Regions from separate parts of the Pantoea phytobeneficialis genome, predicted to be linked through region 1. Evidence: predicted binding sites of a transcription regulator. Region 1 holds the regulator's gene; each other region holds the start of a gene.
The links. The regulator CRP, encoded in region 1, controls carbon source genes, mostly activating them, when cyclic AMP is high. The targets are predictions, from matches to a motif close to ATGTGANNNNNNTCACAT.
Positions count from the first base shown of each region.

Region 1 (7,661 bases):
CGCCTCGGTGATGGCTCCCGGCGTGCATGGCACCACTTACGGCGGCAACCCGCTGGCCTGTGCGATTGCCGAAACGGCGCTCGACATCATCAACACCCCTGACGTGCTGGACGGTGTTGAATCACGCCGTCAGCAGTTTGTGGAAGCCTTGAAAGCGTTGGATAGCAAATTTGACCTGTTCACGGATATTCGTGGCAAAGGTCTGTTGATCGGTGCGGCATTGAAGCCGCAGCATGCCAGCAAGGCGCGTGACATTCTGCATGCCGCTGCCGCCGAAGGTCTGATGATCCTGACTGCTGGCAATGATGTGATCCGTTTTGTACCGTCACTGGTGATTGAACCGACCGATATCGAAGAGGGTATGGCGCGGTTCGCAGTGGCTATCGAGAAGGTGCTGGCGGCGTAACTCAGTTTTTCACCCGTAGTCCGGTCAGCCAGCGGCCATGATGTGGTCGCTGGCTCCATGCCAGAGAAGAGATGGTGTGCATCACGTTCAGGTGTTGCAGAATGCGCTTCACATGCTGCTCGACAATCGTTACCGCCCCCTCATTGATGTTTTCCGGTGCTTCCAGAATATTGCTGTCGTTACCGGGGCCATCATGCTCCAGCCGCTGCTGACAGCGTTGCAGCGCGATCTCACAGGATTGCAGATACCTTTCCGCCAACTTAGGCGTCAGCATGGTATGTTCGCGTGCCAGGATAGTCATGGCGTTGATGTGTTCGACAATAAACTGACTGTGCGTCACCCAGAGCCGCATATCTTTCAGGTACTGCGAATTGAAGCCCGGCTCGGTCATCGCCTGATTCAGCGAGTTAAACATGGCGTTATGCGCCTGGTTGACCTTGATGCGCTGATACGCCAGTTTCTCCGGTGACTGCTCCGGTCCGAGCAATAATTGCATCGCTTCCTGGTCGGCTTCCAGCGCATCGTGCGCATTCTTACGCAGTAAGCCGCTCTGCCACTGCGGCCACAGCCAAATCATGCCGCCAAAGGCAATCAGACATCCCATTAGCGTATCCATCATGCGTGGCAGCAGGAACTGCGCGCCATTCAGTGACAGCAACTGGAGCGAATACACCGCCGTCACCGTAAAGCCAATCATTGACCAGCCGTAATATTTACGTGTCACCAGATAGCTGGCGAGGGTGATCGCCAGCATAAACAACAGGGTGATGGATTCCGGTACGTCAAAGCGTAACGAGGCGGCAGCAATCAACAGCCCGGCAAAGGTGCCGAGCGCTCGGTGTTGAATTCTTACCCGAGTGGCGCTGTAGCCATTCTGGCTGACGAACATGGTGGTCATCAGAATCCAGTAAGGTTTGGGGATGTTGAAGAACAGCGCCAGCGCGCTACCAAACATCAGCATCACGGCAAAACGTGCAGCGGTGCGTAAGGCGGGGGATTTCAGCGACAGATAGCTGCGCAGCGCCGGAAAAAACGGCAGACGCCGTTGGCGATCGGCCATCAGATCACGGGTATACAGCGGTTTCTGGGTGCGCAGCACGCGCGCAATGCGGCTGAAGTGATACAGGCAGAAATTCCCCACCGGATTGTCCGGGTGCTGGCGGGCAATTTTTTCCAGCGCACCCAGCTGCTTATCCATTTGAAACCGTTCCGGCAGCTGGTGATACAAAATGGCATCGGCCAGCAAGCGCAGACGGGCGGAGATGGTCTTGGCATTCCAGCGAATCACCGCTTCAGCATGGCTCTGCTCCACCAGCTTTTGCACTTCTTCCGGCTGATGCAGGCTGACGGAGATATGTTCCTGCAAATCGAGTGCCACCTGAAAGGCACGCGTCAGGCGTTTATGGCTGTTATCGCGGCTGGCCGACAGCATATGCATTTGCTGGTAGCAGGTGGTGATCAGATCTACCGCTTTTTGCTGGCGTGCCAGCAACGGCGGCAGCGCTTTCTCCGGGTCGGTCAGCTGCGTCAACAGGGTATATTTGGCATCGCAATAATCCGCCAGCTCACGGTACAGCAGGCTCAGCGACTCGCGCATCGGCTGCTCTTTCCACAGCCAAAACCAGAACCAGTTGAACAACCCATACCACAAGGTCCCGCCGATATAGAGCAGCGGAGGCACCCAGATCGGCATACGTCCCACCAGGCTCAGGGTAAAGATGGAGGCAATCAGCGTGGCGGGTAACAAGCGGCCATGCAACGGGCTGATCTCACCCGTCACGCCCACTAATAGTGGCAGCACCAGCAGAATCAGCGGCAGGGGGACGTGATAATCCGTCAGCCACTGGATCAGAAAGCTGCCGGTCGCAAACAGGGAACCGCCAATAATCAGGCGTTTAAAAAAGCGTTTATGGGGCGTATCAAGACCGGCGATGTTGCAACAGGCGGGCACTAAGGAGAACAGCAAGCCTTTTTGCAGGTCGCCAAACAGCCAGCCGAGGGCCACGGGCAGGCACAGCACCAGCGTTTGCCGCAGGGCATAGTTCACTTCGGGATGATAGATGATTCGACGCCACATCAGCTCATCGCAGACAAAAACGGCGTGATGCTGCCATCACGCCGTGGGTGAGAAGAAATTAGCGGGTGCCGTAAACGACGATGGTTTTACCATGTGCGGAGATCAGGTTTTGATCTTCCAGCATTTTCAGAATACGGCCAACTGTCTCGCGTGAGCATCCGACGATCTGACCAATTTCCTGACGGGTGATTTTGATCTGCATCCCGTCCGGGTGGGTCATGGCATCGGGCTGTTTGGCCAGATTGAGCAGCGTCTGCGCAATGCGACCGGTCACATCAAGGAAGGCAAGGTTGCCCACTTTTTCTGATGTCACCTGTAGGCGACGCGCCATCTGCGCCGAAAGACGCATTAAAATATCCGGGTTTACCTGAATCAGCTGACGGAATTTTTTGTAGGAAATTTCAGCCACTTCGCAGGCAGTTTTGGCTCGTACCCAGGCACTACGTTCCTGACCTTCTTCAAACAGGCCAAGCTCGCCGATGAAATCCCCCTGATTGAGGTAGGAGAGAATCATCTCTTTGCCTTCTTCATCCTTGATCAGCACCGCAACGGCACCTTTCACGATGTAGTAGAGCGTTTCCGCTTTCTCACCCTGATGAATCAGGGTGCTTTTGGATGGATATTTGTGAATATGGCAATGGGACAGGAACCATTCGAGTGTAGGGTCTGTTTGCGGTTTGCCGAGAACCATTCGCTATTATCCTCTGTTGTAATCGTGCCCAAAACACAGGGGGCAGTTTTCCCTGTCAGGCGGTGAAATCGTAGAGCGCTTCCTGTTAAGGAAAATTATTCGGGTGGACTCTTAAGCCAGGCTTCTGATTCTTCCCGCCTTCGTCTATTGCGACGAAAATATTTTCAGCTCTGTTTGTAGCACAGCTTTTGCTAGCTGTCTTCTGTTGTCTCGCTTCAGCAAAAGGGCGATTAGTCTGGATTGCTGTTTCTCAGGTGAAAGCGTACTCTGGCGGCAAATCAGCCTATTCAGGAGAAAGAATAATGCAGGCACGGGTTAAATGGGTGGAAGGGCTTACCTTTCTCGGAGAATCCTCATCAGGTCACCAGATATTAATGGATGGCAATTCGGGCGACAAAGCACCGAGCCCGATGGAGATGGTGCTGATGGCGGCAGGCGGTTGCAGCGCGATTGACGTCGTGTCGATCCTGCAAAAAGGGCGCAATGATGTGAAGGATTGTGAGGTCAAACTGACCTCGGAACGTCGTGAAGAAGCGCCACGCATTTTCACACATATCAACCTGCATTTTATTGTTACCGGCAAAGCGCTGGGCGATAAAGCAGTGGCGCGGGCGGTTGATCTGTCGGCTGAAAAATATTGCTCGGTAGCGATTATGCTGGGCAAAGGGGTAGAAATCACCCACAGCTACGAGGTTATTGAACTCTAGCCCGGTCGTAACGGCGCGATAAATCGCGCCGTTACGGTTATGTTTGATTATTCGATGCGTTTGCCTTCAATCAGTCGCTGCACCAGCGGCGTCATAATCAGCTCCATCGCCAGACCCATTTTGCCGCCGGGCACCACCAGGGTGTTCATATGCGAGATAAAGGAATCCTGAATCATCGCCAGCAGATAGGGGAAGGCAATACCTTCCAGACCACGGAAATGGATCACCACAAAGCTTTCATCAAGTGATGGAATTTCACGCGCAGCAAACGGGTTAGACGTATCGACGGTGGGTACGCGCTGGAAGTTGATATGGGTGCGTGAGAACTGCGGGGTGATGAAGTTGATGTAATCTTCCATCGAACGCACCACCGAATCCATCACCGCTTCGCGTGAATGGCCGCGCTCGCTGGTGTCGCGAATCAGCTTTTGAATCCACTCAAGGTTGACGATCGGTACCACACCTACCAATAAGTCGACGTGTTCAGCCACGTTGTGCTGCTGCGTCACCACCCCGCCGTGCAAGCCTTCATAAAACAACACATCGGTGTTTTCCGGCAGCGGCTGCCACGGGGTGAAGGTACCCGGCACCTGATTCCACGGCACGGCCTCGTCATAGGTATGCAGATATTTGCGCGACTGACCAAGACCGGTTTTACCGTATTGCTTAAAGGTTTGCTCCAGCAGGCCAAAATCGTTGGCCTCCGGGCCGAAATAGCTGATATGACGGCCAAGGTCGCGCGCTTTGCGGATCGCCATGTCCATCTCAGGGCGCGTGTAGCGATGAAAACTGTCACCTTCGACCTCCGCCGCATGCAGGTTCAACTGCTGGAATATTTTGCGGAAGGCAAGGCTGGTGGTGGTGGTTCCGGCGCCGCTGGAACCGGTAACGGCAATGATCGGATGCCTGGCTGACATAACAAAGCTCCCTGTGAAGTCCGGCGATGAGCATTGTTAGCACGAAAAGCCGGGATGTGCATTAGCCGCGAAATTCACCGCGTGCCATGATATTGACGGTTTCGTGCAGTTCTGACCACACCAGTACTGCGTCACCGCGTTCCAGCTGGCGACGCACATCAGCGACTTTTTGCGCCAGACTGCGCTCCTGTTCACCGTAGTCGGTGCCTTCGCGTAATACAAAGGCTTCGATCAGGTTTTCCAGCGTTTCAGCTTCAAGTTGTTGCCACGGAATAATCACGATCATACATCCAGGTAAGTTGATAGCCACTGCGGCACGCGTTGTTCCAGCCACATTTGCGGTCGTAGCAGCGTACCGCCAACAAAGCCGACATGGCCGCCTTGCTGCGTCAGCTGATATTGAATCGAGGACGACAGTTGCTCCGGCTTCGGTATTACTGCGTCGGTCATAAAGGGATCGTCCTTAGCATGGATGATCAGCAGCGGTTTGCGTACCCCGGTCAGCAGCGGCATCGCGCTGGCACGATGATAATAATCGCCTGCGTCGACAAAACCGTGTGCTCTGGAGGTGACGGCATCGTCAAAGTCGCGCAGGCGGCGCAGGGCGCGCAGTTCGCGTAAATCGACCGGCAGGGTGCCAGGCCAGGCTTTCAACTTACGTTTAGCGTTCTTTTTCAGCTGCGTCAGCAGGTAGTGCTGATAAAAACGTGAGAAACCGTTCTCCAGCTTCTGGCTACAGGGTTCCAGCAGCAGGGGCGCAGAGATGGCGACTGCGGCATCCAGCGGCGCATCATGTCCCTCCAACCCGGTCAGACATGCCAGCATATTACCGCCCAGCGACACGCCGACGGCGGTGGTGGGGACATCGCCCCATTCCCGCTTTAACCAGCGCAGAAAGTAGCTGGCATCTTCGGTTTCGCCGGAATGGTAAATCCGGTGCAGGCGGTTCGGTTCACCGCTACACCCGCGAAAATGCATCACCACTGCCAGCCAACCGCGTGCCTGACATGCCTGCATCAACCCATGCGCATAGGGGCTGTGAAAGCTGCCCTCTAAACCATGAAACAGCACCATGCGTGGTTTGTGCGCGGCCTGAATAGGGTCTTCACTCCACGCAAGATCGACAAAATCGCCGTCCGGTAAATCGAGGCGTTGCCAGTGTGGGCGCAGAGTCACGCGCCGCCTGAGCAGACGCGGCAGCAGAGTTTGCAGATGCGGATTGCGAAAACCGCTGAGAGGAATGAAGTCCTCTTCGGGCGGGGAGTCAAAATTACTGTGGTAAACGCTTGTCTGATGCATATCTCGCTGATAGTTTCGATGGGTTTTTTGGCTTTCCTGGGTGAGGAGCACCCGAATCAACATGGAACTGAGTCTGTTTTTGTCAATGCTGGGCTTTCTCTGGGTCGCTGCGATCACGCCAGGGCCTAATAATATGTTACTTACCGCCTCCGCTGCCAACTTTGGCTTTCTGCGTTCTTTCCCGTTGTTAATCGGCATCATGATCGGTATGCAGGCGATGCTGCTGATGGTGGCCTTTGGCGTGGGTGGCCTTATCCTACTCTATCCTGCCTTACATCTGGTTCTGAAAATCGCCGGTAGCCTTTATCTGCTGTGGCTGGCATGGAAAATCGCCACGGCGGAGTATGAGCAACTGGATACGGATTCGGCCCCGCCGGTTCCAACGCCGTTCTGGCAGGGCGGGTTACTGCAACTGATTAATCCAAAGGCGTGGCTGATGGCGTTGGGGGCCGTAGCCAGCTTTAGCCTGGCGGGGGCCGCTTACCTGCACTCGGTGGTAGCAATTAGCGTCGGTATGGCGTTGGTGAATGTGGTTTCCGGGGTGATCTGGATGGGCTTCGGCTCACTGATTGGTCGTTTGCTGCGAAGCCCGCGTGCGTGGAAAATCTTTAACCTGGCGATGGGAATCCTGACCGCCGCCTGTGTGCTGTTGATTTGGCACTAAGTCAATCCGAGGCGCGTCTGACGCGCCTTTTTTGTATTTGCGTATTCTGCATAGTCTTGCCCGATGATTGCCTAAGAACCGATTTTCATTAGGGATAATTTTTAATTCCTTTATGAAACCATTACTGCTGGCGACACTGCACCCAACATAAAAATATTGGGGTGTACGATGATGGCAGTGAAGAAAACCATAACCACATTGGCAGCAGCGCTGGCGTTGCTGACCTTCCAGGTCGAGGCGGTTAACGTCACGGTGGCGTACCAGACTTCGGCGGAACCGGCCAAAGTGGCGCAGGCCGACAACACCTTCGCCAAACAGAGCGGCGCGACCGTTGACTGGCGTAAGTTTGATAGCGGAGCCAGCGTGTTGCGTGCGCTGGCGTCTGGCGATGTCCAGATTGGCAACATCGGCTCCAGCCCGCTGGCGGTAGCGGCCACTCAGCAACTGCCGATCGAGGCCTTCCTGTTGGCTTCGCAGCTCGGAAATTCCGAAGCGTTGGTGGTGAAGAAATCCATCAACAATCCCAAAGATCTCATCGGTAAACGGATTGCCGTCCCCTTTATCTCCACCACCCATTACAGCCTGCTGGCGGCGCTGAAACATTGGGGTATCAAACCCACGTACGTCCAACTGGTGAACCTGCAACCCCCCGCGATCATTGCCGCCTGGCAGCGTGGCGATATTGATGGTGCCTACGTCTGGGCACCGGCAGTTAACGAACTGGAGAAGGATGGCAAGGTGCTGACCGATTCCTCGCAGGTGGGCAAATGGGGCGCGCCGACGCTGGATGTCTGGGTGGTGCGTAAAGACTTTGCCCAGCAGCATCCAGAAATTGTCACCGCCTTTGCCCGCAGCGCCCTGGACGCGCAGAGAGCCTACATCGACAACCCACAACAGTGG
Region 1 covers NZ_CP024636.1:3,983,535-3,991,195, reverse strand. Annotated here, with positions in the region: gene argD (bifunctional acetylornithine/succinyldiaminopimelate transaminase) at 1-406, shown strand, start outside; gene CTZ24_RS18610 (YccS/YhfK family putative transporter) at 408-2,483, opposite strand; gene crp (cAMP-activated global transcriptional regulator CRP) at 2,542-3,174, opposite strand; gene CTZ24_RS18600 (OsmC family protein) at 3,477-3,881, shown strand; gene CTZ24_RS18595 (phosphoribulokinase) at 3,929-4,798, opposite strand; gene CTZ24_RS18590 (YheU family protein) at 4,860-5,078, opposite strand; gene CTZ24_RS18585 (hydrolase) at 5,081-6,097, opposite strand; gene CTZ24_RS18580 (LysE family translocator) at 6,159-6,761, shown strand; gene tauA (taurine ABC transporter substrate-binding protein) at 6,930-7,661, shown strand, end outside.

Region 2 (7,661 bases), 720 kb from region 1:
GCTGTTGTGAGTGGCCGCACGACTGACGTTTGCCTGCCATCCTGGTGCACGTTTCTCCAACGGAGAAACAACGCAAACGTTTACGTAGTCGCGTATTTCTGGTCGTAAAAGGGGGAACTCAGAAAAAAGGCAAACGATTATCCGGTGATTGGCCTGAGATTTTCAACTGCTAATCTGCATCGATACAGGATAATCCTCATTGCATAACAGAAATGCAACGTAGTTTCGCTGCCCCGGCGTGCGCGAGTTTCAGTGGAACAGACTGGAAATTATAGGAATTTTTATGCGCATTTTTGTTGCGCAACCAAATGATAGCCGGGTTGCGCAACATGATTATTGGCTGAAATTGATCGGGCCACCCTGCTCAATCGCCCGCTGCCAGGCGGCGCGTTGTTCCAGCCCTTCCAGCCAGTGCTGACTGGCAGGCATATCACGCAGGCCGGTACGCGCACGCATCGCCAGCAGCGGAAAACTCATCTGAATATCGGCGATGCTAAAACGATTACCGGCGAAGTAAGGGTGCTGACTCAGGTGCTGTTCAATCACATCCCCATGTAATCTCAACTGCTTGTTCAGCCAGGCTTTCTGGATCCCGGCGCTCAGAGCCTTACCGGCCGGGCGCAACAGCCAGGGCACCGGTTTTTTACCCAACTGCCCGAACACCAGTTTCATCACCAGCAGGGGCATCAACGACCCCTCGGCGTAATGCAGCCAGTAACGCGCCGCAATTTGCGCATCTTCATCGGACAGCTTTAATCGATATTCGGCGTCATATTTGTCGGCCAGATACTCCAGGATTGCGCCAGATTCCGCGATCACGCGATTGCCATCGGTGATCACCGGAGATTTCCCCAACGGATGGACTTTCTTCAACGACTCGGGTGCCAGCAGGGTGCCTTCACGTTGGTAACGTTTGATCTGATAAGGCACTGACAGCTCTTCCAGCAGCCACAGCACCCGATGTGAACGAGAATTTTCAAGATGGTGAACAGTGATCATCATGGCTTCCTGACCAATGGTTGGACCAGCAAGTATAGATGATGTCGCCTCAGCGTTTCTGCTCGTCCTGTTGCGGATCGAGCAAAACCGCCCCTGAACCTTGCTCGCCCAAACGGTCGCCAGGGTTACGCAATGGACAGTCACGCATTGACAGGCAACCACAGCCGATACAGCCATCAAGATCGTTACGCAGCCGCGTCAGGGTTTCGATGCGTTTATCCAGTTCCTCACGCCAGTGCTGCGTCAGCGCATCCCATTCCTGGGTCGACATGCGCTTGTTAGCCGGCACATGCATCAGACTGTCGCTGACCGTGGCGAGGGGAATACCAATGCGCTGCGCAATTTTAATGATCGCCACGCGGCGTAGCACATCACGGCTGTAACGCCGTTGGTTGCCGTTATTACGCGTACTGGAGATCAATCCTTTGGTTTCGTAAAAGTGCAAAGCCGACACCGCCACACCGCTGCGCTTCGCCACTTCACCCGGCGTCAGCACCGGTTTCGGGTAGTTGCGTTCTTTTTTCATTTCGCTCTTTACCTCAAGTTAACTTGAGGAATTATACTCGCTCCCCATTGAAACTTCGAATCTCTACTCAGAAGGATGTGGTTATGATGCAAGAGGAAATCATTCATTCACTGACTCACTGGATCGATCAGAATCTGGATAAAACCCTGTCGATTGATGAAGTAGCGGCGAAATCAGGTTATTCCAAATGGCACCTGCAACGTATGTTCCGTACCGTGACGAAACAAACGCTGGGCGGTTATATCCGCGAACGCCGCTTAACGCTGGCCGCTGAGGCTCTGCGTCAGACACAACGTCCGGTATTTGATATCGCTATGCAGTACGGCTACGACTCACAGCAAACCTTTTCCCGCGTGTTTCGCCGTCAGTTCTCGCAAACGCCCACCGCGTATCGCCATACCATGCGTCGCCAGGCGATGATTCAGCGCCCACGTCTGGTGAGCTTTGATTGCAACGAGAATATGGCCAGCTTTACCCAGCGTACTACCGGCGAGTGCTGCCCGGTTCGCTAACCTTGCCTGCGCGCCCCGCGCGGGCGCTCCCTGCCCTGTCTATTCGTGCGCGATAAATCGCGCCGCTACAAATCCGTGGTAACGCCATAAATTTCCGCACGCTGCCGATACGTGCGCGATAAGTCCGTGGCAACGCCATAAATTTCCTTACGCTGCCGATACGTGCGCGATAAATCCGTGGCTACGCCATAAATTTCCGCATGCTGCCGATACGTGCGCGATAAATCCGTGGCAACGCCATAAATTTCCGCATGCTGCCGATACGTGCGCGATAAATCCGTGGCAACGCCATAAATTTCCGCACGCTGTCGATACGTGCGCGATAAGTCCGTGGCAACGCCATAAATTTCCTTACGCTGCGGATACGTGCGCGATAAGTCCGTGGCAACGCCATAAATTTCCTTACGCTGCCGATACGTGCGCGATAAATCCGTGGCAACGCCATAAATTTCCGCATGCTGCCGATACGTGCGCGATAAATCCGTGGCAACGCCATAAATTTCCGCACGCTGTCGATACGTGCGCGATAAGTCCGTGGCAACGCCATAAATTTCCTTACGCTGCCGATACGTGCGCGATAAGTCCGTGGCAACGCCATAAATTTCCTTACGCTGCCGATACGTGCGCGATAAATCCGTGGCTACGCCATAAATTTCCGCATGCTGTCGTTGCGGCGCGATTTATCGCGCGAATCCTCTACCAGCATCGATAAATTTTTTTCTACCATACCAGGTATAAATTTTGTTCAAACTTTCAAATCGGATGATATAATGTGACCCAAGTCACAGTTTAATGCGTAGTTCGACGGCCTGAAGGGCCTCCCTGACCTTCCTTCTCTGCCGCCAGTGATGTCCGATGAATGTCAGGGATGTTACTGATTCATAGAGGTTCGTTGCAGATGGCTACTTTAACCACCAGTCTTATCGTTATGCGCTGGGAATTGCTGAGCGCAGTAATGATGTTTTTCGCCAGCACCCTGAAAATTCGTTTTCGTCAGAACAGCCACCATGTGATGGCGCTGATGTGCGGCGGAATCGGCCTGGGTATGTCCTGCTGGTTTGTCACTGGCCTGATGGGGATCACCCTCAGTATGGAGAATCTGCATAACTTTATGGAAATCTCCAAAAATGCCTTTGTTGAGGTGATGAGCCAGACGCCTGCTGACTGGCCAATGCCTTGATCGCTACCCATAAAAAACCCCGCGTTGCGGGGTTTTTTATTTTGCTGTGTGATTTCAAATTTTCTTCAATACGGCCGGGATGTTGACATCCTCCACCGTTCCGTCGGGTGTCTGTGCACCAAGACGGTCCTGAATCCACATATCACCCATCATCTGATTAAGTCCACGATCCAGCCCGGTGACCATCCCCGCGCCAGGCGTAAAGGTCAGCTCACCAAAGAAAACCTGCTGCTCGTGGATATACCAGTCAACGCGCACATAATCGAAATCACTTGCCAGCTTCTTGCTCAAGACTAACGCGTGCTGTAACGCGGCCATTTGCGGCGAGATATCCAGGCCGGTATCGCGAATCTTGTGATACGCCTCGTCTAAATTGTTAACGTAAAAGTTCATGGATAACAACGGCCTACATCGGTTGTAAATCACCTGAAGCACATATTCAAAGTTGCCATCACGTTTATTAAACATATGGAACTTGTAATCAATGGGCGCGTTTTTCCCATCACCAATGTATTTTTCTACCAGAATGCGCGGTTTGATATAGCGGTAGTGGATCTCGCGCGCTTCATCCGCATAGTCTTTTTTCAACCAGGTTTGGCATTTACTGATGATCTGCTGTTTCTTCAGCGCATCTGGCTCTTCCAACAGGATTTCGACCATATTCGAACCGTGGTTCGGTTTGATGACCGTATTTTTCCAGCTCGACAGGGTATGCAGTGAATGAGGATCGCTGGTTTCATACACCAGCGGGATCAGATATTCGCTGCCCACCTTCTCAGCAACGTAATCACGCACCGAGTATTTATCCGACAGGCGACCATAGTTCTGGTAATCGCCATAGACAAACTTGCGATACAGCACCTTCTCATTAAACACTTTGGGCTGACGCAAATTGGGTAACCGACGAAACCTACGGAAGTAGTACAGACGGTCCTGGTAAGCCCAGGGCATTTTTTTGATGAAATACCGCACACTTCGTCTGAGTTCATCTTTCAACTTGAGCATATCTAACCTCATTTGTAGGTTTTGTAGTTGAGCGAGGAAACTTGAATCTTAAAAATGGCGCCATTTCTGAAGAAGTAATTCATCACCGTAAGGGACAGAAGTTCAGTAATGAAGACGCTCCAGGCGGCCCCCATGATGCCGTAGCCCTGAATAAGCCACCACGAGAGCGGCAGGCTGATCGCCATCAAGCAGATAATTTTTCTGAGCAGATAGTTAAACCCTCCTTCCTTGACCATGTAGCGGTACGCCACGGTTCCCATTGCGGAGAAGCTGGACGCTATCGACAACACGGTAATCAGACTTCCTGACTGCGTGTATTCGTGACCATACAAAGCAATGATGATTTTTTCGCCGTATAAGGCGATGACAAGTAACAAGAGCAATGAAACACCCAAAACATAACCGTTCAGGCGCGCCGTCAGCTTGATAGCAACGCTGCCGCGCTCCCTGAAAATCTCTGAAAAGCTGGAGGTGATAATGGCCAATGGAATGAAGGTCCATGAGGCCGATATGGTGTTGGCGGCGGCGAACAAGCCAAGCTCACGCGCCGAGGCGATACCCACCAGAAACATCTGCGCAGTTTTCACCTGTACCGAAATAAAAATGCTGGAGATCGCCAACGGTAAACCGGCATACAGCAGATAACGCAGATAAGCGCCGCGTTTGCTGCGTGCAGGTGCCTGCTCCTGGTTTTCACGGTAGAAGTTGTAGCGTTTGATGGCGTAGGGAACCAACGTCACCACCACAATCGATAAGGTCAGCCAGATGGGGTTGAGCCGGAACCAGGCAATGGCGAAACTGAGTGAAAAACCCAGCAGCAGACCGATTGAGTTGGCAATGGTATTGAGCCGTGAAGCCAGACGCGCGTTGTTATACACGCTGAACGTGTCCTGGGTAACGAATACCGAAGCGATGAACGAAGCCAGCGCAAACGCAAGAAAGTTTTCCTGCATGTTGTACCAGACCCAAATCAACACCGGCACCGAGGTCAATACCAGGAGCGCAAATCGCAACGTGCGTGCCACGTTCATCAGGCGCACACCTTTTGGCTCACTTTTGCTGATGGTTTTGAACAGTATCGTTTCGGTGCCAAACATCGCTACGGTCTGCACCATAGAAAACAGTGAGGTGGAAAACGCCATTTGGCCGAACACCGTCGGGCCGAAGGATTTTGCCACATAGGAAGTCACAAATATGACGCCGAAAACCGAGACGATCTTCTCAGACATCATCCAGGCGGCATTTGACATTACGCTTAATTTCATCAACTCGTCCTTAGTATTACTTACTGCAACTACTTTCGGTACAACGTCCTTGAAAGAATTAAACAAGCGCTAATTGGGCCTGACTTAAATTAATATCTTCAAACCATGCTGGTCCGAAAAAGAGGACTCGCGTCAGGATTCAGACAATGAATTCAGGATAATTCTGATTAAATCCGGCGCGAAACCCTGTGGATGTAACCGATTTCAGTCAAAATATTGACCAAAAAGCTACTGGCATATCCTGGCGTTTTTGCAAGCAGGTTATGCCGTTTTTCCGATGAATGTATAATTTTTCCGCATTTGGGATGAAATGAATCTATATCAAAAACCCAACACCAGGAAGGCGTTCAATGGCAATCAGAATAAAATAAGACTTATCCCATGATGATATTTATTCTAAATATCTTAATTTAACCCTCGCAATTCTAATCGCGCACTTTAATACTGCATTAATAGTGTTTTTGCAGTACCAGATATTAATACAGTAATTCTCATCCACTAATTGATAAGAAAGGTAATAGCATTTATGAGAAAGTCACGATATAGCGAAGAGCAAATCACAAATGCCATTAAAGCTTCTGAAACAGGAGTGAAAGTCAGGGAGATTTGTGAGGAGCTTGGCATTTCCGAAGCCACTTTCTATAGCTGGAAGAAAAAATTCTCTGGACTCTCTTCTGAGGAGGGAAGAAAAATCAAAGAGTTAGAAGACAAACTTCAAACACTCACCCGCGAGTTGCAGACACTCAGCTCTGATAAGGAGATGCTGCAAAGCGTGCTGAAAAATTTCTTCACCACCAATGAAAAACGCCAGGCTGTTAACTTTCTGCAAACCACCTTCGACATAGGCACACGTCGCAGTTGCCGCTTGCTGGATATTAGCCGCAGCGTTTACCACTACCCGTCAGGTACAGAAAATCGCTAACAACATTAAGGCCGTTGTTATTTGACTTAATGCTGAGATTTGTTCTTACCAGAAGAGATGAAGATCATTTAATTCGGCGTTCGTGACATAACAATTCGCACCATTATTTCCTGATGAATAACATCACGAAATTACTTCTTTTTTTGCGGTAAAATTGATTCACATCAGCAAAAGTCTCGCGTTTCAAGCTATTTACGTCCCTCCCAATCTCATTCAGGTGAGATTGGGGCTTTCATTATTACTTTATCAACATTAATACTCTTCGCCAGAAACAGGTATTTTTGTTTAGCATTGATGAACAACAGGCCAGAATCCCTCTCACACCCACTCTTCTTTTAAGTGGATCTATCGTTATCTGGGGGTGATCATATTATCCGCAGTTCCATGTGCCGATGGCGTACTCATACCAGGAATCAGCCTGAAGAGAAACGTTATCATCGCTAAACAATAACGCAATTAGCCATACCGGATGAGTTAATATCACGTCACTATTCATCGCCGCACTTAACCAATCTCGGTCACATGCACGGCGGAAGAGTCTCAGCCAGACAGCAACACCTTGAGGAAATGATGGTTCCGGCAGGGGGTTTTCAGTGCCAGAGCGCAATAAAAAGAGACCTGGCCCGGTTGTTTAATGCCTGTTTAGCGACCATTCAGCCGCCAAAACGGCCCATTTTGCCCGCGAATCACCGCGTCTTCCCCCCAGAACAGGGAGAATTTTATCCACTCGTCCCTGCCAGCCTGGCGTCAGATATGACGTTTCGCGCTGAAAACCTGCCTGGTGGCCCAGGAAATGGTTATAACGCGGTATGGCTTAAGAACAGATAAGGCAAAAGTGGCAGGATTTCTGGCTGGTCATAATCTTAAAATCAGGGGCAAATCAGGATGCCAGCACCCGTGGCTGGCATCGTTTTACGCTTAAATTTCCAGTGAAGTTACCACCGGCTGCGGCTTGATACGCATTGCCGAGATGACGCCAATAATCAAACAGCAGATACCGATGGCGGTCAGCAACGGCGGCCAGCTTTGTCGCCACAGGAAAGTCCAGAACAAGCCAGACAGGGTTTCGAACACAATTAACGGCCCCATAATGACCGTGGGCAGGCGCTGGCTGGCCGCATTCCAGCACAGCGTTCCGAGCCATGAGCACAGCAACCCTATCGCCAGCATCAACAGCAGGAAAACCTCAGGCTGCGGGCCAAAAGGTAACGCGAAATCAGGTTGTTGCCAGTGGATCTGTCCGCACACCAGC
Region 2 covers NZ_CP024636.1:372,568-380,228, reverse strand. Annotated here, with positions in the region: gene CTZ24_RS01695 (glutathione S-transferase family protein) at 334-999, opposite strand; gene soxR (redox-sensitive transcriptional activator SoxR) at 1,049-1,525, opposite strand; gene soxS (superoxide response transcriptional regulator SoxS) at 1,609-2,037, shown strand; gene CTZ24_RS01680 (hypothetical protein) at 2,219-2,635, opposite strand; gene CTZ24_RS01675 (YjcB family protein) at 2,936-3,217, shown strand; gene CTZ24_RS01670 (ATP-grasp fold amidoligase family protein) at 3,272-4,222, opposite strand; gene CTZ24_RS01665 (MATE family efflux transporter) at 4,231-5,487, opposite strand; gene CTZ24_RS01660 (transposase) at 6,014-6,409, shown strand; gene CTZ24_RS01655 (DMT family transporter) at 7,328-7,661, opposite strand, start outside.
Region 2: the regulator CRP is predicted to act here: its motif matches at 2,808-2,825, upstream of CTZ24_RS01675 (YjcB family protein).

Region 3 (7,661 bases), 890 kb from region 1:
CTGCGGGATGCGATCCAGCCACTCCAGTTCAAGTTTGGATAACGGGATGTTCACCGCAAACAACGGATGACCCGTGGCATACAGCGCTTCATCGCGCACATCGACCAGTGCCACTTCCTGCTGCTGACGCAGCGCGGTCAGAATGTCGGCCGCCTGGCGTAACGGAAAAACCGGTTTAGTCATGTGAAAGATCCCAAATGTTTGGTAAGTAACGGTTGCTGTAGCCGGAGATAAACTCTTTTTCGCTGCCGTCTTCGCGATACACCGCGCGCTTAACCGCGCCGATATTGGCGCCATAGACGTGGATGCTGATGGATACCCGATCGTCAAAGGCATTGCTGACACGATGGATGTCGCCCACCGTAGGAGATACCGCCTCTACGCTGCCTGGCTCAAGGCGTACCGGCGGGCCTTCCGGTTGTAAACCGTTGGGGCCGGGTTGCCATGACTGGGATATCTCCGCGCCACGTAGCATGCCAATTAAGCCCCAGACGCGATGGTCGTGTATCGGCGTCTGCTGCCCCGGTCCCCAGACAAAGCTCACCACCGAGAAGCGCTGCTGCGCATCGGCGTACAACAAATATTGCTGATAATGTTGGGGATGCGGTTGGGTAAAGGCTTCGTCCAGCCAGTCGTCATGGTGGATCAACTCAGCCAGCCAGGCACTGGCGCGTTGCAACAGAGATTGCTCATCAGGATGGCTATCGAGCAGTTGCGCCAGATTGCCGACAAAGGTACGTAACCGGTGATGCTGAAGTTCACTCATGATTTATCCCCCTGAACGCTTTTTGCCACCTGATTGGCCCCGGCGGCGAGGCTGAAATCAAACGCTTTGCTGACATCAACCTGCTTTGGCAACACCTGGTAACGGTGGAAAAAATCCGCCGATTTTTGCAGCGTACCAATCAGGCTGGCATCGAATACCAACGGACGAATGCGCGCATCAGCGATCCAACTGGCGGTAATGCTGGTTGGCATATTGAGGTTTTTTCCCAGAACCTGGGCGAACTCAGTGGGATGCTGCTGCGCCCAAACCTGCGCTTTGGCTAAGCGCACCAGCAAATCGGCGATGGCTTTGCGTTTTTCCGGGTTACTCAGTGCCTCATCACGCGCCAGCGCATAGGAATATCCCGACATAATGCCCTTGCCACCGCCTTGTGGCACACGCACCGTACCATCGACGGCGGTAGAGGTTGCGATATAAGGTTCCCACGGTGCCCAGGCGGCCACGGCACCCGAGGTTAACGCGGCACGTCCATCCACCGGACCAAGGAAGCGCAACGTCACGTCGCTGGGCTTAAGGCCCGCGCGTTCCAGCAAACCGAGAATCAGATAATGGCCCCAGCCGCCGCGATTCACCGCAATTTGCTTGCCTTTCAAATCCTGCAAGCTGTGCACCCCGGCATTGGGACGAGTGAGCAGGGCGATACTATCCGGGTTGTTTTGCCACGCACCTACCGCTTTCACCGGGGCCCCCGCAGCATAGACAAACAGGAACGGCAGATCGCCGGTGAAACCGACATCCAACGCCCCGGCGTTCAGCGCTTCCTGCACCGGTGCACCGGAGTCAAATGCCGTGAGCTTAAGGTCATAAGGCAGGTTGGTCAGCTCGCCAGACGCCTTCAGCGCTGCAAAGCGGTCACCCTTTACATCACCGAGGCGCAAAGTGACTTTCTCGGCGGCAAACAACGGATTAAGCGATAGCGCCAGCGTCAGACCGGCAAATAAAGCAGCCAGCCGCATCAGGCACTCCTTTTTTCATGGCGATCGACAGCCGCGACTTTTTCGCGCGTCAGTGGCAGCAATTCGCGGCCATATTCCACCGCATCGTTAAGGGGATCGAAACCACGAATCAGCACGTTATGGATGCCGAGGCGGTAGTAATCCAGCAGCGCGTCAGACACCTGTTCGGCCGTGCCAACCAATGCGGTGGAGTTGTAGCCACCCTGCACCAGTTTGGCGACGCCGGTCCACAGCACTTTATCGTGGCGTTCGCCCTCGTTGGCGGCAGCTAACAAGCGCTGTGCACCGACGCTCTGTGGTTTTGGCAAGCCGAAGGTATAACCGCTTTCCGCCAACTGTTTCCCGGCCGTTTCGCGAATGTACTCGGCACGTTCCCAGGCCTCTTTTTCGGTGCTACCGAGGATGGGGCGGAAAGAAATGTTGAAATCAATTTCCCGCCCCTGTTTTGCGGCGGCAGCACGAACGCTGCGCACCGTCTCTTCTGCGCCTTTCAACGGTTCGCCCCACAAGGCGAACACATCGGCATGGCGTGCCGCGACATCAATCGCTTCTGCTGACGAACCGCCAAAATAGATCGGCAGCTTTTTCTGCAACGGCTTAATCGCGGAGAACGCCTGCTCGGCCTGGTAGAACGTTCCCTGGTGATTGTAGGGTTGCGTCGATTCCAGACTCAGCTTCAGCACCGTCAGAAATTCATCGGTACGCGCGTAGCGTTCGGCTTTATTGAGGAAATCACCATCGCGGCGTTGTTCACTGTCGCTGCCGCCGCTGATGATATGCACCGCCAGGCGGCCATCGGTGAGGTGATCGAGCGAAGCCAGTTTGCGCGCGGCAAGGGTGGGTGCCACAAAACCTGGGCGATGGGCCAGCAGGAATTTCAGCGTCGAAGTATGGGCGGCGGCATGGGCGGTGACGAGAAAACCGTCCGGTTGATCGGACCAGTAACCGACCAGGATGCGGTCAAACCCGGCGTCTTCATGGGCGCGGGCGAAGCGGGCGATGTAGTCTTTATCAAATAACGGGCCGTTGGCTGGAATGATTTCGGAGGCGAGGCGGTGGCCAATCATGCCAAGAAACTGAATGCTCATAGTGTTCTCCTGATGTGAAGTCATGGAGAAAAGCTACGGGCGCGGGCGGTGGCAACGGAAATTCAATATTGTGCAAAGGTTTTGCGTTTTGACGTGAAGCAGCGTCAGGCGCGGAGAGCGGGGTAAAAAAAGGAGATATAACGGATAGGAATAATAAAGAAGAGAAGGGCGAGCCGAAGCCCGCCTTTAACATCAGAAGCCCAGCACCAGACCGGCAATCGCAGCGGAAAGCACGCTCACCAGGGTAGAGCCGTACAGCAGTTTCAGACCGAAGCGGGACACCACGTTGCCCTGTTCTTCGTTCAGACCTTTAATCGCACCTGCCACAATCCCGATAGAGGAGAAGTTAGCAAAGGAGACAAGGAACACTGACAGAATACCTTCCGCATGCGGTGACAGCTGACCGGCAATTTTTTGCAGATCCATCATCGCCACGAATTCGTTAGAAACCAGTTTGGTCGCCATGATGCTGCCAACCTGCAACGCTTCGTTGGAAGGCACGCCCATCACCCAGGCAAACGGATAGAAGACATAACCCAGCACGCCCTGGAAGCTGATGCCGAAGATCACATCAAACAGCGCATTCAGGCCGGAAATCAGGGCGATAAAACCGATCAACATCGCCGCAACGATAATCGCCACACGGAAACCGGCAAGGATGTATTCGCCCAGCATTTCGAAGAAGCTCTGACCTTTGTGCAGGTCCTGCAATTGCAGATCTTCTTCGCTATCGACGCGGTACGGGTTAATCAGCGACAGCACGATAAAGGTACTGAACATGTTCAGTACCAGCGCGGCAACCACATATTTGGGTTGCAGCATGGTCATGTAAGCGCCAACGATCGACATAGACACTGTGGACATCGCGGTAGCCGCCATGGTGTACATGCGGCGCTGTGACATTTTGCCGAGGATATCCTTATAGGCGATAAAGTTTTCTGATTGTCCCAGAATCAGAGAGCTGACGGCGTTAAAGGATTCCAGCTTGCCCATGCCATTGATTTTTGACAGCACGGTACCGATGCCACGAATCACCCACGGCAGGATGCGGAAATGTTGCAAAATACCGATCAGGGCGGAGATAAACACAATCGGGCACAGCACATTCAGGAAGAAGAAGGCGAGGCCTTTTTCATTCATATTGCCGAACACGAAGTTAGTCCCTTCTGCGGCGTACTTGAGCAGATGGTCAAACAGGCCTGCAAACCCTTTCACGAAGCCAAGACCCGCTTCAGAGTTCAGGAAGAACCAGGCCAACAGAACTTCAATCACCAGAAGCTGAACGATATAGCGAATACGGATGCTTTTACGATCGTGACTGACCAATAAGGCCAGCACGGCTACCACCACCAATGCCAAAAGAAAGTGCAAAATATGGGACATGTCGGCTCCAAATTTGAGGAGGGTTGTATTTTGCTGCGTATTCTATGTAACGCGTTACTTAAAAACGAGATCTAAACCACATTATAAGTATTAACTATCGACATATTTTTAAGATTAGTCTCAACCATCACAACTTCTTCACACACTTGTTACAACAAAAATAACCACAAAGTCATTGTCTATAAAATGAGCCGAGGGTAGATTGATTCCTGTTGCACACATTTTGGCAAAACCTGGCTTTACCGCAATGTATAGCAAAGGCTATACTTTATAGCACTATCTATTAAAGCGATAACTATAACCATATTTCACTTGCCGCGCCTGCCCCGTAACCTGTTCGGGTCAACAAGCGTTAAGACAGGGTCAAAAACTATGTCAGAAAGCCGCACCGCTGAGCGCGCTGCTCGCGGAGCCAGAAACATAAAACTTGCCTTGCTGGGACCGGCCTTCATCGCGGCTATCGGTTATATCGATCCCGGCAATTTCGCCACCAATATTCAGGCGGGGGCTGCGTACGGCTACAAACTGCTGTGGGTGGTGGTCTGGGCGAATATCATGGCAATGCTGATTCAGCTCATGTCAGCTAAGCTGGGTATCGCTACCGGCAAAAATCTCGCGGAACATATTCGCGATCGCTTCCCACGTCCGGCGGTATGGTTTTACTGGGTACAAGCCGAAATCATCGCTATGGCGACCGACCTGGCCGAATTTATCGGTGCCGCGCTGGGCTTTAAGTTGTTGCTTGGTATCTCGCTTTTCCAGGGGGCGGTGCTGACCGGTATCGCGACCTTCCTGATTCTAATGCTGCAAAATCGTGGACAAAAGCCCCTCGAATTGGTTATTGGCGGGTTGCTGCTGTTTGTGGCCGCGGCATATATTGTTGAGTTGTTCTTCTCTCAGCCCAAAGTCAGCGAGTTGATTACCGGCATGGCGCTGCCATCCTTGCCGACGGCGGATGCGGTATTCCTTGCTGCCGGCGTACTCGGTGCCACCATTATGCCGCATGTGATTTATCTGCATTCGGCACTGACGCAATACGGTAATCAGGGCACCAAAGGACAGCGTTACTCCTCCACCAAACTGGATGTGGCGATTGCCATGACCATTGCCGGGTTTGTTAACCTGGCGATGATGGCAACCGCAGCGGCAGCGTTTCACTTCAGCGGTCACACCGGCATCGCCGATCTGGATCAGGCGTATCTGACGCTGCAACCGTTGTTAAGCCATGCTGCGGCGACGGTATTTGGTCTGAGTCTGGTGGCAGCAGGGTTGTCTTCTACGGTGGTGGGAACCCTCGCCGGGCAGGTGGTCATGCAGGGCTTTATCCGTTTCCAGATTCCGCTGTGGTTACGTCGCGCTATTACCATGCTGCCTTCTTTTATTGTGATCTGGGCAGGCTGGGATCCGACACGCATTCTGGTGTTTAGTCAGGTGCTGCTGAGCTTCGGTATCGCACTGGCGTTGGTGCCGCTGCTGTTTTTTACCGGCAACCGTGAGCTGATGGGGGCTGAGATGGTTAACTCACGTCTGATGCAAACCGTCGGTTGGGTGATTGTCGGGTTAGTGGTGGCGCTGAATATTTATCTGCTGGTCGGGCAGGCGCTGGGATTATAAAAAAGGTGTGCAGATGCACACCTTTTTGTTGTAGCGGCGCGATTTATTGCGCAGAGGAATAAGCCGAAATTAGTAACGGTCGCGACCGTGGTCATGGCCGTGACCATGTCCATGATGGTCATGACGATGCTCATAACGCCAGCGCTCATGACGGCGACGTTCCTGCTCGCGTTTCCACGCCTCATGTCGACGCCACTCCTCATGACGCCACCAACGATGATCGTGATAACGATAGCGATCATTCCACCAACGCGGTTCGCGCCAGCGGCCACCATCCCAGTAGTAACCTCGATGATCGCGATCGCCTAAATGCAGGGTGATGCCAGGGGCCAGATTAATGGTGGCACTACTGGCATGGGCTGTGTGTAGTGCCAGTGGGGACAGCGTTGCCAGCAAAGCGGCAAACAAAATTCCACGTTTCATAATTCTCCTTTCCGGCAGCTTATCGATTGCTACCGTTGCGCTAGTCTGCCAGATCGGACCAAAAAGACCTTAAGACGTAGTCTGAATACATTGAGGATAATCTGAAATAAGAGTTTTCTGCCGGAAGGGAAGCCCGGCTTTGGCCGGGCGGGAAAGCGGTTACACCAGAATCGCGTTGATGGCCTCTAACTCTGCTTCGCTCAGCGCAGGCTGGCTCAGCATGGCAACGGCATCATCAATTTGCGCAGTTTTACTGGCACCAATCAATACTGAGGTGACGCGGGTATCACGCAGCACCCAACTCAGCGCCATCTGCGCCAGTTTCTGGTCACGCTGCTGTGCAATGTTTTGCAATGCACGGACCTTGGCCATTTTTTCCTGTGTCAGTTGGTCTTCACGCAGGAATTTGCTGCCGCTGGCCACCCTTGAATCCTCGGGAATACCTTGCAGATAACGGTCAGTCAGAACGCCACCAGCCAGTGGTGAGAAGGCGATGCAGCCGACGCCATTGTCGCCCAATACATCCAGCAACCCTTGTTCCGGCGCGCGCTCAAACATCGAGTAGCGTGGCTGGTGAATCAGGCAGGGCGTACCGAGGTCGCGCAGAATGGCAATCGCTTCAGCGGCGCGCTCTGCCGGGTAATTTGAGATGGCGGCATACAGCGCTTTGCCCTGGCGCACCACCTGATCCAGCGCCCGCATGGTTTCTTCCAGCGGGGTTTCCGGGTCCGGACGATGGTGATAAAAGATATCCACGTATTCCAACCCCATGCGTTTCAGGCTTTGATCGAGGCTGGAAATCAGATACTTGCGCGAACCCCAGTCACCATAGGGGCCATCCCACATGGTGTAACCGGCTTTGGTGGAGATTAACAACTCATCACGATAGCCACGGAAATCCTCCCGCAGAATGCGCCCAAAATTCTCTTCAGCCGATCCCGGCGGCGGTCCGTAGTTATTTGCCAGGTCAAAATGCGTGATGCCGCAATCAAAAGCGTGGCGCAGCAGTTCGCGGCTGTTATCAACCCGGGTGCTGTCGCCAAAGTTGTGCCACAAGCCAAGCGAAATCGCTGGAAGTTTCAGGCCACTACGACCACTGCGGCGATATTGCATCTGTTGATAACGTTCGGGATGGGGAAAAACACTCATGCAGCGTTCCTGTCTCAAAGGGGGAGAAAGTGTCATCAGCATAGCAGTGTATGCGTTTACACTAATGGCAAACGCGTCGGCGATCGCAACTTACGGATTTTTCCGTCATCGTAACGTTCTGTTGCCAGATCATTCTGAGAAATGATGTTGAAAATCTAACCAATTCAGCCGCATCGCTAATACTCCAGATATAACCCACCAAGGAGTCGCTGCGCATGAAAACCCTCAAAGTTGGCGAATTTTTGTTGATGCGTTTACAGC
Region 3 covers NZ_CP024636.1:3,095,069-3,102,729, forward strand. Annotated here, with positions in the region: gene CTZ24_RS14370 (rhodanese homology domain-containing protein) at 1-183, opposite strand, end outside; gene CTZ24_RS14375 (cysteine dioxygenase family protein) at 176-766, opposite strand; gene CTZ24_RS14380 (ABC transporter substrate-binding protein) at 763-1,743, opposite strand; gene CTZ24_RS14385 (LLM class flavin-dependent oxidoreductase) at 1,743-2,831, opposite strand; gene CTZ24_RS14390 (NupC/NupG family nucleoside CNT transporter) at 3,024-4,214, opposite strand; gene CTZ24_RS14395 (Nramp family divalent metal transporter) at 4,548-5,828, shown strand; gene CTZ24_RS14400 (DUF2502 domain-containing protein) at 5,898-6,251, opposite strand; gene mgrA (L-glyceraldehyde 3-phosphate reductase) at 6,411-7,400, opposite strand; gene CTZ24_RS14410 (thiamine pyrophosphate-binding protein) at 7,616-7,661, shown strand, end outside.
Region 3: the regulator CRP is predicted to act here: its motif matches at 4,279-4,296, upstream of CTZ24_RS14390 (NupC/NupG family nucleoside CNT transporter).